DNA from 3 places in the Bradyrhizobium sp. USDA 4353 genome. Region 2 is predicted to be linked to each of the others. Evidence: predicted binding sites of a transcription regulator. Region 2 holds the regulator's gene; each other region holds the start of a gene.
The links. Region 2 encodes PhoB, which activates phosphate uptake and scavenging genes when phosphate is short. Its sites were predicted from a motif close to TGTCATNNANCTGTCAT; they were not measured.
Positions count from the first base shown of each region.

Region 1: ACVILH_RS01535 (esterase-like activity of phytase family protein) is a predicted target of PhoB. The motif match lies at 1,927-1,943, and genes of this name have one in related genera.
Region 3: ACVILH_RS18360 (Orn/Lys/Arg family decarboxylase) is a predicted target of PhoB. The motif match lies at 1,719-1,735, and genes of this name have one in related genera.

Region 1 covers NZ_JBSSGB010000001.1:345,351-349,611, forward strand. Annotated here, with positions in the region: gene ACVILH_RS01520 (sulfite exporter TauE/SafE family protein) at 1-98, opposite strand, end outside; gene ACVILH_RS01525 (TetR/AcrR family transcriptional regulator) at 127-732, opposite strand; gene ACVILH_RS01530 (DMT family transporter) at 937-1,881, shown strand; gene ACVILH_RS01535 (esterase-like activity of phytase family protein) at 2,002-3,357, shown strand; gene ACVILH_RS01540 (methyl-accepting chemotaxis protein) at 3,410-4,261, opposite strand, start outside.
Region 2 covers NZ_JBSSGB010000001.1:3,363,991-3,368,251, reverse strand. Annotated here, with positions in the region: gene ACVILH_RS14795 (HoxN/HupN/NixA family nickel/cobalt transporter) at 1-520, opposite strand, end outside; gene ACVILH_RS14790 (trypsin-like serine protease) at 703-2,019, opposite strand; gene phoB (phosphate regulon transcriptional regulator PhoB) at 2,161-2,868, opposite strand; gene phoU (phosphate signaling complex protein PhoU) at 2,885-3,601, opposite strand; gene pstB (phosphate ABC transporter ATP-binding protein PstB) at 3,633-4,261, opposite strand, start outside.
Region 3 covers NZ_JBSSGB010000001.1:4,101,013-4,105,273, forward strand. Annotated here, with positions in the region: gene ACVILH_RS18360 (Orn/Lys/Arg family decarboxylase) at 1-1,672, opposite strand, end outside; gene cobT (nicotinate-nucleotide--dimethylbenzimidazole phosphoribosyltransferase) at 1,881-2,936, shown strand; gene ACVILH_RS18370 (histidine phosphatase family protein) at 2,936-3,529, shown strand; gene cobS (adenosylcobinamide-GDP ribazoletransferase) at 3,526-4,245, shown strand; gene cobD (threonine-phosphate decarboxylase CobD) at 4,242-4,261, opposite strand, start outside.

The DNA of each region.
Region 1 (4,261 bases), 3.0 Mb from region 2:
ACGACGAGGCCGCCGCCGGGACTGACGCCAAGCAGCCCCGAGGTGAAGCCGCCGACCAGCCCGGTGCCGAAACCGCCGATGAGATCAGGAACGTTCATCGCTTCGACCTCGCCCGCCCTTTGGTGCTCACCGCCGCACCGCGAGTCCCGTCAACAGCGTCTCGAATGCGGTCATCGCTTCGGCGGAGGAGAACGGCTCGCCCCACAGCCGCTGCAGCACGAAGCCCTGGAACATTGCGACCATCGTGCGGGCCATGCTGCGCGGATGAACCGAGCGGTCGATCAGCCCGAGGCGCTGGCCGCGTTGCAGCAGCTCGCCGATCAGCGCGACTGGCTTGCGAACACCGTCGCTCACCTGGGCGCGGATGTCATCGTCGCGCAGTGCCTCGGCCCAGAGCTGCAGCGCGATGCGGCGGCTGCGCAGCCCCTCCTCCTTCTGCATGTCCGCAAGCGAGGCGCGGGCGACGGCGCGCAACGCATCCAAGGGATCGGAGATGTCGCGCGCGGCAGCCAGCAGCGCCGCATCGCAGGCATGGCGGTGCTCGCCGATCGCCTGGATGAGCTCCTCCTTGCTGGAGAAATGGCCGTAGATGCAGCCCGCGCTCAGACCGGATTGCGCGATCACATCGGCGATCGTGGTTTGATGAAAGCCCTGCCGCGCAAAGCAGACCTCTGCCGCCTGCAGGATCTCGTCCCGGCGCGCGGCCATCGTCTCAGGCTTGAGTTTGGGCATCCGCAGCTCCAGCCCGTCCAGCCGCATGATCGCGGCCCCCGCACGACCGCGATTGTCGCTCCAAAAGGCCTCGGCATCATACAAAACGAATATTCGTTTTGTAAAGCCCTCGCTCGATTTTCGGCATGGCGCCATCCCGCGGGGCGCTCTTGTCCCGCCGGCGGTTTCGGGCACAAGCTCGGATCATCAAGAGAAGCCGATTCCTTGCCCGCTCCATCTCATCCGACCTCGCCGCTGGCCTGGCTCAACAACCAGCCCTATCTGCTGCTGACGCTGGCCTCGCTGTTCTGGGCCGGCAACATCGTGCTGGCGCGCTATGTCGCCGGGCACGTGCCGCCGCTGACCTTGTCCTGCATCCGCTGGATCGGAACCTTCCTGATGCTGTGGCCGTTCGCGCGGCCACATCTCATACGCGACTGGCGCACCTTGCTCGCGAGCTGGCCGCTGCTGCTGCTGCTCGCGCTGACCGGCTTTGCCATCAACAACGCGCTGTCCTATTGGGCGATGCAGTACACCCAGGCGCTGAACGGCCTGCTGATCCAGTCCTCCGCTCCCCTGTTCGTGGCGTTGTGGTCGCTCGTATTGTTCGGCGTGCGGCTGACAGCAGCGCAGCTTGCCGGCATTGCGACGTCATTGACCGGCGTGCTGGTGATCCTGCTGCGCGGTGACCTGGGCGCCCTCACCGCCATTCAGTTCAACCGCGGCGACCTGATGTTTGCCGGCGCGCTGCTGGTGTTCGGCATCTACTCCGCGGTCATGACGCGGCGGCCGGCCGTGCATCAGCTGTCGCTGATCTCGTCCTGCACTGCCCTGGGCGCCGTGCTGCTGCTGCCGCTGGCGGCCTGGGAGTACAGCTCCGGCTTCGTGCTGCAGCTCGATCTGCTGTCGGTGCTGACGCTCGGCTACGTCGTGGTGTTCGCCTCGACGCTGGCCTATCTGTTCTTCAACCGCGGCATCGGCCTGATCGGGCCGAACCGGGCCGCGCCCTTCCTGCATCTGGTGCCGCTGTTCGGCTCGGTGCTGGCCATCCTACTGCTCGGCGAGGAGTTGAAGCCGTTCCACCTCGCCGGCTACGCGCTGGTGGTCGCCGGCGTCGTCATCGCCTCCCGCGTGCCGCTGCGCAAGCCGGACCCGGCGCCTAAACGCTGAGCATGCGGCAAGACGCCCCAGCGGACCGGGCCGCCATCATCCGACTGTCATCGAAGTGTCAGCGTCGCGTCAGGCGTGCTGGTCACAACGCGCATGGTTCAAGCTCGCAGGAGGCTTCCCATGCATCGATATCTGCTTACCACCGTCGCGGTCCTCGCTCTCGGCGCCGGCGCGGCGCTCGCCCAAGGCGAGGGTGAATTTCCGGCCACGCTGGCGGGTCATGCCGTATTATCAGCCGAATCCTTCATCGACGCCCCCGCCGATGCGCCCGACGATCTCAAGACATCCGGCAAGTACACCACCGGCAAGCGCGTCGACGCCATCGGCAGCGTGATGGGCAAGTCCTATGAGCGTCCGACCGGCGTCTCGCTGCCGTTCAAGGGGCAGCCGCTGCAGGGCCATTCCGGCATCAAGAAGATGGCCGACGGAACGTTCTGGGTCCTCACCGACAACGGCATGGGCTCGCGCTACAACTCGCCGGACTCGATGCTCTATCTGAACCGCTACAAGATGGATTGGGCGGGCGGCAAGGTCGAGCGGCTGGAGACGATCTTCCTGCATGATCCCGACAAGAAGGTGCCGTTCCGCATCGTCCACGAGAACACCGCCAAGCGCTATCTGACCGGCTCCGATTTCGATACCGAAGGCTTCCAGATCATCGGCGACACGATCTGGATCGGCGACGAGTTCGGCCCCTACATCATCAAGGCGGACAAGAGCGGCAAGGTGCTTGCGGTGTTCGAGACGGTGGCCGACGGCAAGCCGGTGCGCTCGCCCGACCATTGGGCGGTGCAGTCGCCGGGCGCGCCGGGGGCGACCTACACCAACGTCAACCTGCGCCGCTCGAAGGGTTTTGAGGGCTTCGCCTCGTCCACCGACGGCAAGTTCATCTACGGCCTGCTCGAAGGACCGCTGTGGGACGCCGACAAGAAGGATTGGGAGAAGGTCGACGGCAAGGAAGCGTCGCGCATTCTCGAATTCGACGTCGCCGCGGAGAAATTCACCGGCCGCTACTGGCAATATGTGTTCGAGCAGAACGGCAACGCCATCGGCGACTTCAACATGATCGATCCCGCCCAGGGCCTGATCATCGAGCGCGACAATGGCGAGGGCACCTCCGACAAAGCCTGCCCGCAGGGCACGCGCGGCGAGAGCTGCTTCCCCGATCTCGCCAAGTTCAAGCGCGTCTACAAGATCGAGCTGTCCGACGCCAATGTCGGCAAGCCAGTTCGCAAGATCGCCTATATCGACCTGATGAAGATCAAGGATCCGGACAAGAAGGCACGCAAGCCGCTCAACGACGGCGTCCTCACCTTCCCGTTCTTCACGATCGAGAACGTCGATCGCGTCGACGACACCCACATCATCGTCGGCAACGACAACAATTTGCCGTTCTCGTCGAGCCGCGATCCCAACAAGGCCGACGACGACGAGTTCGTGCTGCTCGAGGTGGGTGACTTCCTCAAGGCCAAGTAACGGGCCTTCGCACCTCACGGCGCTGGCGTTGCGACGCCAGCGCCGACGCCCCTCAGGCCGTGCACACCTTGGCCATGAAGCCGTCGACCGCCTGTTGTAGCAGGCCGGACTGGCTGTCGAGCTCGCGGGCGCTGTTCAGCACCTCGGAGGCCGCCATGCCGGTGGCTTCGGCAGCCTTGGTGACGCCGCCGATATGGGCGCTGATCTCGTTCGAGCCCGCGGCGACCGACTGGATGTTGCGCGCGATCTCGCGCGTCGCGTCGCCCTGCTGCGCGATCGAGGTCGAGATCGAGTTGGTGATCTCGCTCATCTGCGCGATCGTCTGGGTGATGCCGCTGATGGCGGTGACCGCGTCCTGGGTCGAGGTCTGCATCGCCGCGACCTGCGCCGAGATCTCCTCGGTCGCCTTCGCGGTCTGGTTGGCGAGCGCCTTCACTTCGGAGGCGACGACCGCAAAGCCCTTGCCGGACTCGCCGGCGCGCGCGGCCTCGATGGTGGCGTTCAGCGCCAGCAGGTTGGTCTGCGCCGCGATCGAGTGGATCAGCTTGACGACCTCGCCGATCTTCTCGGCGCCGGTCGACAGCACCTGCACGGTGGCATTGGTGCGCTCGGCGTCGCCGACCGCCTTGCTGGCGATCTCGCTGGAGCGGGCGACCTGGCGGGAAATCTCGTTGACCGAGCTCGACAGCTCCTCGGCCGCCGAGGCCACGGTGCCGACATTGTCGTTCGCGCTCTGCGTGGCCGCGCTGACCGTCGAGGCGCGCGAGCTCGCATCGCTCGCCGTCGACGTCATCGACTCCGCCGTGTGCTGCATGCCCTCGGCAGCCGACGCCACCGAGCGGACGATGCCGTTGACGCTGCGCTCGAAGTCGGCCGCAAGGCTCTGCATCGCGGCGCGCCGCTC
Region 2 (4,261 bases):
TGGCCGCTTCGTGATCGGCATGCGGATGAGACGGGCTGCGCCAGAGGCTCACGAACAGGATCAGATTGGCGACGGCAATCAATAGCAGGAAGCCGGCGGAGACTGACGTGCCGATCGTGCCGCCGATCGCGCGGATGGTGCTGTCCTCGCTCAGCAGATCGGCGCCGGCGACGAGGCTCACCACGATGGTGGCGATGACGACGACGCTGGAGTGGCCGAGCGCGAAGTAGAGGCCCGCGGCGCGCGGCCTGTCGCCGTCCTGCACCAGCTTGCGGACCACGTTGTCGATCGCCGCGATATGGTCCGCATCGACGGCGTGGCGGAGGCCGAGCAGCCAGGCCAGCAGCGCGGTGCCGACGATGGCGGGCCGGTCGGCATAGAGCGCGAACGCCCAGGCCCAGGCGAGCGCGTTGGCGAGCACGAGGCCGGCCACGAGCGCCACGCTGCGCGCGCGGTCCGTGCGGAGCCGGGCCGCGAGCGCGGCGGCGGGCCGAGGATGATCAATTGGCAAAATCGTCATACTCGGACAGGAGAGCAAGACCCGCGCCAAAAGGCAAGCCTCGCGCTCCCGCGCGCAAATCCCGCTCGAATCAATCCTCGCGGCCTGGTCGAACCCGGATTGATCTCCTCGCTTGGCAACCGGCTATCCGGTCAAGCTCAAACATTGACCAGCCGACGACCAACTCTCTTCCTGCCTGCGCTTCACCGCGCCGAGGCGCTGTGCGCCGCGATCTCGCGCCGCACCGCAGCCTCGAACTGGCTGGCGGGCGCGGCGAACATCAGGCGGGTCTCCTCGTGGAACGCCGAGAAGATGCCGACCACGGCCGGCTCGCCGTTGATCTCGGCCAGGATCGGCGAGCCCGAATAGCCGAAATTGGCGAGGCAATGCACGGTCAGCAGACGGCCGTCCCGGGTCATGCCGGCGCTGCAATTCCTTTGCCCGGTCGGCGAATAGCGCCGCTCCTGGCCATAGCCGATCTCCGAGATCGTGCCGGCCTTGGTCGCGGCCGCGAGCTCGTCGCGGCTGACCGACTTCACCGGCACCGGCTTCGAGGGCAGCGCATCCTTCAGGATGATCAGCGCCCAATCGGCCGGCGAGCGGTCGGTCGACCATTGGTCGTGCTGGGTCGGGATGAAGTCGGGCGCCACGATCAGCTTGTCGGCGACCGACGATGCGGCAGGGGTTCCCTTGTTCAGGCCTGCCAGGAAATGGACGTTGCCGGGGCTGACCTGGGCGAGGCCGTTGAAGACGCAATGCGCCGCCGTCAGCACCACGCGCGGCGCCACCAGAGTGCCCGTGCACGAGCCTCCCGAGCTGAATTGCGCCTGAGTCACGACACCGATCGACGATGCCGGCCAGGAGGTGGGATCGACGACGTCGCCGAAATGCCGGTCGAGCCCGAGAAGCTGCTCGGCGCGCGGATTGGCAATGCCGGCATCGGCCGATTCCGGCTTCGCCCGCCACGCCGCGATAATCTGCTCGGCTTGACGCCGCTGTGCGTCGCTGAGCTTGATACGCTGGATCTCGCGGCCAGCCGACCTGACGCCGTTGCGGCCGGCCATCACCAGCCAAGCATAGCCCTGCACGACGTCCTGGGACATGACCTGGCCATCGAGCATCATCAGGCCGAGCATGTATTGCGACTGGGCAAAGCCCTGCGCGGCAGCGCGGTTGAACCAGCGCGCGGCTTCGCCGTGGTCACGGGCCGCGCCCTCGCCGTTGAAATAGGCGATGCCGAGATAGTGCTGGGCGATGGCGAGCCCCTGATCCGCAGCCTTGCGGTACCAGACCAGCGCCTCGGCCTGGTTGCGTGCGACGCCCACGCCGAAGGCCTGCATGAAGCCGAGATCGAATTGCGCCCGCGCATCACCCTTGCTGGCGAGCGGCTGCAACCGGCGCAACGCCGCTGCCGCCTGTCCGTTCGACGCCGCAGTCACGGCGTCCTCGAGCTCGGCGGCCGTGGCGCCCGCGAGGCTGCCGAGCAGCACGGCGAGACTTATGAGAAGGGTCTTGATCAAGGGCGTCCGCTGAGACCGAAACATCGGCTGCTCAGCAGGCACGATCAAGACGGCGGCGGCGTGGCGGAAAGCGGACCGCTTTGTCCTTAATCCGAGCCGCTCGGGTATCACCCCCGCTCCACCCGCAAGCCCGTTTATCCCTCAGGCCTGCTCCGACTTGGCGAAGCGATCATCGAGCGCATAGCCCGCGCCGCGCACGGTGCGGATCGGATCCTGCTCGCGGCCGGGATTGAGCAGCTTGCGCAGGCGGCCGATATGCACGTCGACGGTGCGCTCGTCGATATAGATGTCGCGGCCCCAGACGCTGTCGAGCAGCTGCTCGCGGCTGAAGACGCGGCCGGGATGCTCCAGGAAGAATTCGAGCAGCCGGTACTCGGTCGGGCCAAGATCGATCGGCCGGCCCGAGCGCGCCACGCGGCGCTTCTCGCGGTCGAGCTCGATGTCGCCATAGGACAACACGGTCGCCAGCCGCTCCGGGCTCGCGCGCCGCAGCAGGCCCTTCACGCGCGCCAAGAGCTCCGGCACCGAGAACGGCTTGACGATGTAGTCGTCGGCGCCGGTCGCGAGGCCGCGCACGCGCTCGCTCTCCTCGCCGCGCGCCGTCAGCATGATGATCGGCAGCTGCCGGGTCTCGGTCCGTGCCCGCAGGCGCCGGCACAGCTCGATGCCGGACAGTCCCGGCAGCATCCAGTCGAGCACGACGAGATCCGGCACGCGCTCCTTGAGCCGCGTGTCGGCCTCGTCGCCGCGCGCCACGGTCTCGACTTCGTAGCCTTCGGCTTCGAGGTTGTAGCGAAGGAGCGTCGTCAGCGCCTCCTCGTCCTCAACCACCAGAATTCGCGCGCCCATGTCTCAATCGTCTTTCTTAGTTGCCGGGGATCGTGGTCGCGAAGCTGGTCATGTCGCCCTTCGGGCGCTTGTCCATGATCTGCTGGCCCTCGATCATATAGAACACGGTCTCGGCGATGTTGGTGGCATGGTCGCCGATCCGCTCGATGTTCTTGGCGCAGAACATCAAATGGATGCAGAACGAGATGTTGCGCGGGTCTTCCATCATGTAGGTCAGGAGCTCGCGGAACAGCGAGGTGCAGATGGCATCGACCTCCTCGTCGCCCTTCCACACCGTCATCGCCGCCGGCAGGTCATGCGCCGCATAGGCGTCGAGCACGGTCTTGACCTGCGACTGAACGAGGTCGGTCATGTGCTCCAGGCCGCGGATCAGCTTGAGCGGATGGAAGTCGCTCTCGAGCGCCGCGACGCGCTTGCCGATGTTCTTGGCGAGGTCGCCGATGCGCTCCAGATCTGTGGCGACGCGCATGGCGCCGACGATCTCGCGCAAATCGACGGCCATCGGCTGGCGGCGGGCGATCGTCAGCACCGCACGCTCCTCGATGATGCGTTGCAGCTTGTCGACCTCGGCGTCGCCGGCGACCACCTTCTGGCCCAGCGCCACGTCGCGCCGCACCAGCGCATCGACGGAGTCGACGATCAGCCGCTCGGCGAGCCCGCCCATCTCGGACACCAGGCGGGTCAGATCCTGCAGATCGCTGTCGAACGCCTTGGCGGTATGTTCACTGGCCATGATGATCTCCTGAAAGGCAATGCTGTCGGCGTCAGCCGAACCGGCCGGTGATGTAATCCTGAGTCCGCCGATCGCTCGGCGAGGTGAAGATCTTGCTGGTGTCGTCGAACTCGATCAACTCGCCGAGATACATGAAGGCGGTCTTGTCGGAGACGCGCGCCGCCTGCTGCATGTTATGCGTCACGATCGCGATCGTGTAGCTCTCCGCGAGCTCCTGGATCAGCTCCTCGACCTTGGCGGTCGAGATCGGATCGAGCGCCGAGCACGGCTCGTCGAACAGGATCACCTCGGGGCGCACCGCCACCGTGCGGGCGATGCACAGGCGCTGCTGCTGGCCGCCCGAGAGCGACAGGCCGGAGGCGTTGAGCTTGTCCTTGACCTCGTTCCACAGCGCGCCGCCGCGCAGCGCCTTCTCGACGCGGTCGTCCATCTCGGACTTCGAGATCTTCTCATAGAGCCGGATGCCGAAGGCGATGTTCTCGTAGATGGTCATCGGGAACGGCGTCGGCTTCTGGAACACCATGCCGACTCGGGCGCGCAGCAGATTGAGATCGAGCTTGGGGTCGAGGATGTTGGTGTTGTCCAGCATCAGCTGGCCGACCGCGCGCTGGCCCGGATAGAGATCGTACATCCGGTTGAAGATGCGCAGCAGCGTGGACT
Region 3 (4,261 bases), 740 kb from region 2:
GCTTGTTCGGGTCGGTCATGGCGAAGCCGGGCGCGAGATCCGGAAAGCCGTGCCACGCTTCGCCCGGCGCGAGCTGCCAGAGCGAGGCATCGGTGGCGAGCTGGTCGGTCGAGATCGCCTCCCAGGCGACGTCGTGGCGGCCGCCGGGGCTCGCCGCATCGGGGATCGAGACCCGGTCGGGCACGAACGGCTCGAAGAACCAGCGCCGCGCCGGATCCTTCTCCTTCTCGTCGAACTCCCGGCGCATCGCCCGGATCTTCTTGCGCAATTCGATGCCGAGCCGGATCGTGTCGTCCCACAGCACCTCGCCGGAGCGGCCCTTCATCATCTGCGCGCCGACATCGAGCGAGGCGAACAGCGGATAGAACGGCGAGGTCGAGGCGTGTTGCATGAAGCTTTCGTTGAAGCGGCGATGCTCGACGCGGCGGCGCTGGCCCTTGATGTGGCGGTCCTTGATGTGGATCTGCGACGCCTGGGAGAAGCTCGCGAGCTGCTTGTGGGTCGATTGCGTCGCGATGATGCCGGGCGCATCGGGGCCGAGCTCGGACAGGCCCATCGCGAAGCGGCCGGCATAGAGCGGGTGGAACTTCATGAAGCCCGCCCAGGCCTCGTCGAACATGATGTAGTCGCAGAGGTGCCCGATGCGCTTGAGGATCATCTCGGCGCTATGGATCGTGCCGTCATAGGTGCACTGCTCGACAACGGCGACCCGGAACGGCCGCTCCTTGCGCCAGGCGTCGGGGTCCTTGACGAGGGGATTGTTGCGGATCTGCTGCCGCAGATGCTCCTCGTCGAGCAGATCCCAGCGCATCGGCCCGATCAGGCCCCAGGCGTTGCGGACGGTGGAGACATAGATCGGAACGCCGCCCGAGATCAGCAGCGCGCCGTGATGCGCGGCCTTGTGATTGTTGCGGTCGAACAGCACGAGGTCGCCGTCGGTGACCAGCGATCCCAGCACCACCTTGTTGGAGGTCGAGGTGCCGTTGAGCACGAAATAGGTCTTCTCGGCGCCGAAGATCTGCGCCGCTTCCTTCTGCGCCCGCAGCGCCGGGCCCTCATGGGTGAGGAGGTCGCCGAGGTCGAGCACGGAATTGTCGAGGTCGTCGCGGAACACGGCCTCGCCGAGATGCTCGACGAATATCCGGCCGATTGGGCTCCTGCTGTAGAACACGCCGCCATTGTGCCCGGGGCAGGTCCAGAGCTGGTTGCCTTCCTCGGCATAGTCGACCAGCGTGCCGAAGAACGGCGTCTTCAAGGTCTCGGCATATTGCTTCAGCCGGCTGATCAAATTCTTGGCGATGAACGCCGGCGTCTCCTCGGAGAGGAAGACGTAGCCGTCGATGAAGTCGAGCACCTCGACCGGCAGATCCTCGAACCGCTTGCGGCGAATCAAGAGGATGATCGGGAAGTCGAGGCCGCGGCGGCGCATCAGATTGATTAGCGACGCCGTCTTGCCCTCCAGTCCCTTCTTGCCCCAGTCCACCACCATGCAGCCGATCGCCGCATCCGTCTGCACCGCGATCTCGGCATCCTCCAGCTTGCGGGCGCGGACGACCTCGAAGCCCGAGCGCTGGATCTCCTCGATGATCTGGTTGAAGCGGACGCCGGCAAGGTCGTCGGTCTCGAACACCGGCGCGGCGAACAGGAAGGTGAAGCGGCGGAAGTAATCCATGGACGTCTTTCGAGCTGGGTGGGGCAGCCACCTGTCAACGCGTTCGATGACAGTTGCATGACAATCGGGCCGTCGGCCGCAGCCGGTTCTGCCGATGGCCCAGCTCCGTTCGCGTGCTGTCCCTCGGCGGCAGTGGCCCGGCAGCGCTTGCCACGGAGGTGAGCCGGTGGCAATCGTCCGGGACCGAGCAACGCCAAAAGGACAGATCGTGCTCCCTGACTGGATCAATTCGGAGTGTCCGGCGCCGTCCGAGGTGCACCGAACAGCGGCCCTTGCGCGCCAGGCGCAACTGACCAAGCCGCTCGGCGCACTCGGCCGGCTGGAGGAGGTCGCTGTCGAATTGGCGGCGCTGCAGGCCGTGGAGCGGCCGGGTGCGGATCGAGTCCCCGTGGTGCTGTTCGCCGGCGACCACGGCATCGCAGCGCAGGGAGTTTCGGCCTATCCGCCGGAAGTGACGGTGCAGATGCTACACAATTTCGCTGGCGGCGGTGCGGCGATCTCGGTCCTGGCGCGGACCCTGGGCTGCCCATTGGAGGTGGTCGACGTCGGGACGCTGGCCGACGAGGCGGTGCGCGGTGTGGTCGTCGACAAGCCGCGACACGGGACGCGCGACTTCAGCGCCGAGCGGGCGCTGACGCCGGACGAGGTGGCGTTCGCCTGCGAGGCCGGGCGTCGGGCGGTCGCACGGCAGGCCGACCATTCGCCTGATCTCGTGATCTTCGGCGAGATGGGAATCGGCAACACGACGTCGGCGGCGGCGATCGCGGCCGCGCTGCTGTCGTGTGCACCCGCCGACATCGTCGGCAGCGGCACAGGCCTCGATGCCGATGGGCGGGCGCGAAAGGCAAAGGTCATCGCTGATGCGTTGACGCGGCATGGTCTGGCTCCGGGACAGCCCGTTGCGGAGGTTCTCACTGCCGTCGGCGGCCTCGAGATCATCGCGATGTCCGGCGCGATCATCGCGGCTGCGCAGCGGCGATGGCCGGTGCTTGTCGATGGCTTCATCGTCTCGGTCGCGGCGCTGGTGGCGGTCAGGCTCAATCCGTCGTGCCGGCCCTGGCTGCTGTTCTCGCATCGCTCCGCCGAGCGCGGCCACGCTCTGGTGCTCGAAGCCCTCGGCGCCCGTGCGCTGATCGATCTCGACCTGAGGCTCGGCGAAGCCTCGGGCGCGGCGACCGCGCTGCCGATCGTCCGGCTCGCCTGTGCGCTCCACCGGGGCATGGCGACCTTCGCGGAGGCCGCCGTCTCCGGGCGCGAGGCCTGATGCGGCTCGACCTGCTGCGGCATGGCACCACCGGGCGCGATGGCTATCTCGACGGCCGCACCGATCCGCCGCTGAGCGAGGCGGGCTTCGAGCAATTCCGGCGGCAGACGCAGAGCAGGGCATGGCGCCGCATCGTGAGCTCGCCCTTGGTCCGGGCGCGTGCGGCAGCGGAGGACTATGCCCGACATGCTGGGGGCGAGTTGCACGTCGATCCCGATTGGAGCGAACTGCATTTCGGACGATGGGACGGACGTAAGCGCAGCGACATCATGAGCGACCCTGAAGGGGCCGCCTCGCTCGAGGCCTTCTACGCTGATCCGGCCGTCGCAGCGCCGGACGGAGAGAGCTGGGGGGATCTGCAAACCCGGGTGTCGCGCGCGGTGGACCGCATCCTTACCACGCCCGAGCCTGCGCCGGTCCTGGTGGTCACGCATGGCGGCGCGATCCGCGCCGCGCTGGCGCATCTGCTCGGCTGGCCCTTGCACCAGCTGTGGAGTCTGCGCATTCATCCCGGCACCCGTCTCACCCTCGAAGCCGGGCAGGGCGCGGACGGCGCGCCGTGGGCCGAAATCGTCGAGATCGTCCAGCCATGAGTGTGCGTGAATTCTGGATCGCCCTGCAGTTCCTGACGCGTCTGCCGACACCACGCGTGGCGGAATCTCGGCCCGATGATCTGGCGCGGGCGTCGATGTGGTTTCCCGCCGCGGGCCTGGTGATCGGCGCCTGTCTCGCGATTCTCGCCCGGGTGTTTCAAAGCGCTGATCCGTGGATCGTTGCGCTTGCCGTCCTCGTCGGCTGGATCTGGATCACCGGCGCGCTGCATCTCGACGGGCTCGGCGATGTCGCCGACGCGTTCGGCGCCTCGCATGGCAAGCCCGAGCGTTTCGTCGCCGTGCTCGGCGATCCCCACGCCGGCAGCTTCGCCGTCGTTGCGATCGCGCTGCAGATCGCTACGAAGCTGGTGTTGATCGCGGAGCTGGCAACCGGGCCGACGGCCTGGGCGCTCGTGCTGATCCCGGCCTGGGCGCGCTTGGGGACGTTGGTCTGCAGCAAGACGCTGCTGTCGCTGAAGCCCGGCCTCGGCGCCAGCGTCTCCAACAGCGTGGGCTGGAATGTCATCGTCGGGTGGGGCGGCTTGCTCGCCGTCGGCGCGCTCGTGGGGGCAGTTCCGAGCTTGATCGCCATCGCGCTGATCCCGGTCATCGCCTTCTACTGGCAATGGCGTCTCGGCGGCATCACCGGCGACTGTCACGGCGCGAGCATCGAGGTGACGGAAACGCTGCTGCTCGCAGCCTGCGTGCTCGGCTAGCCGGCAAGCGCGTCCG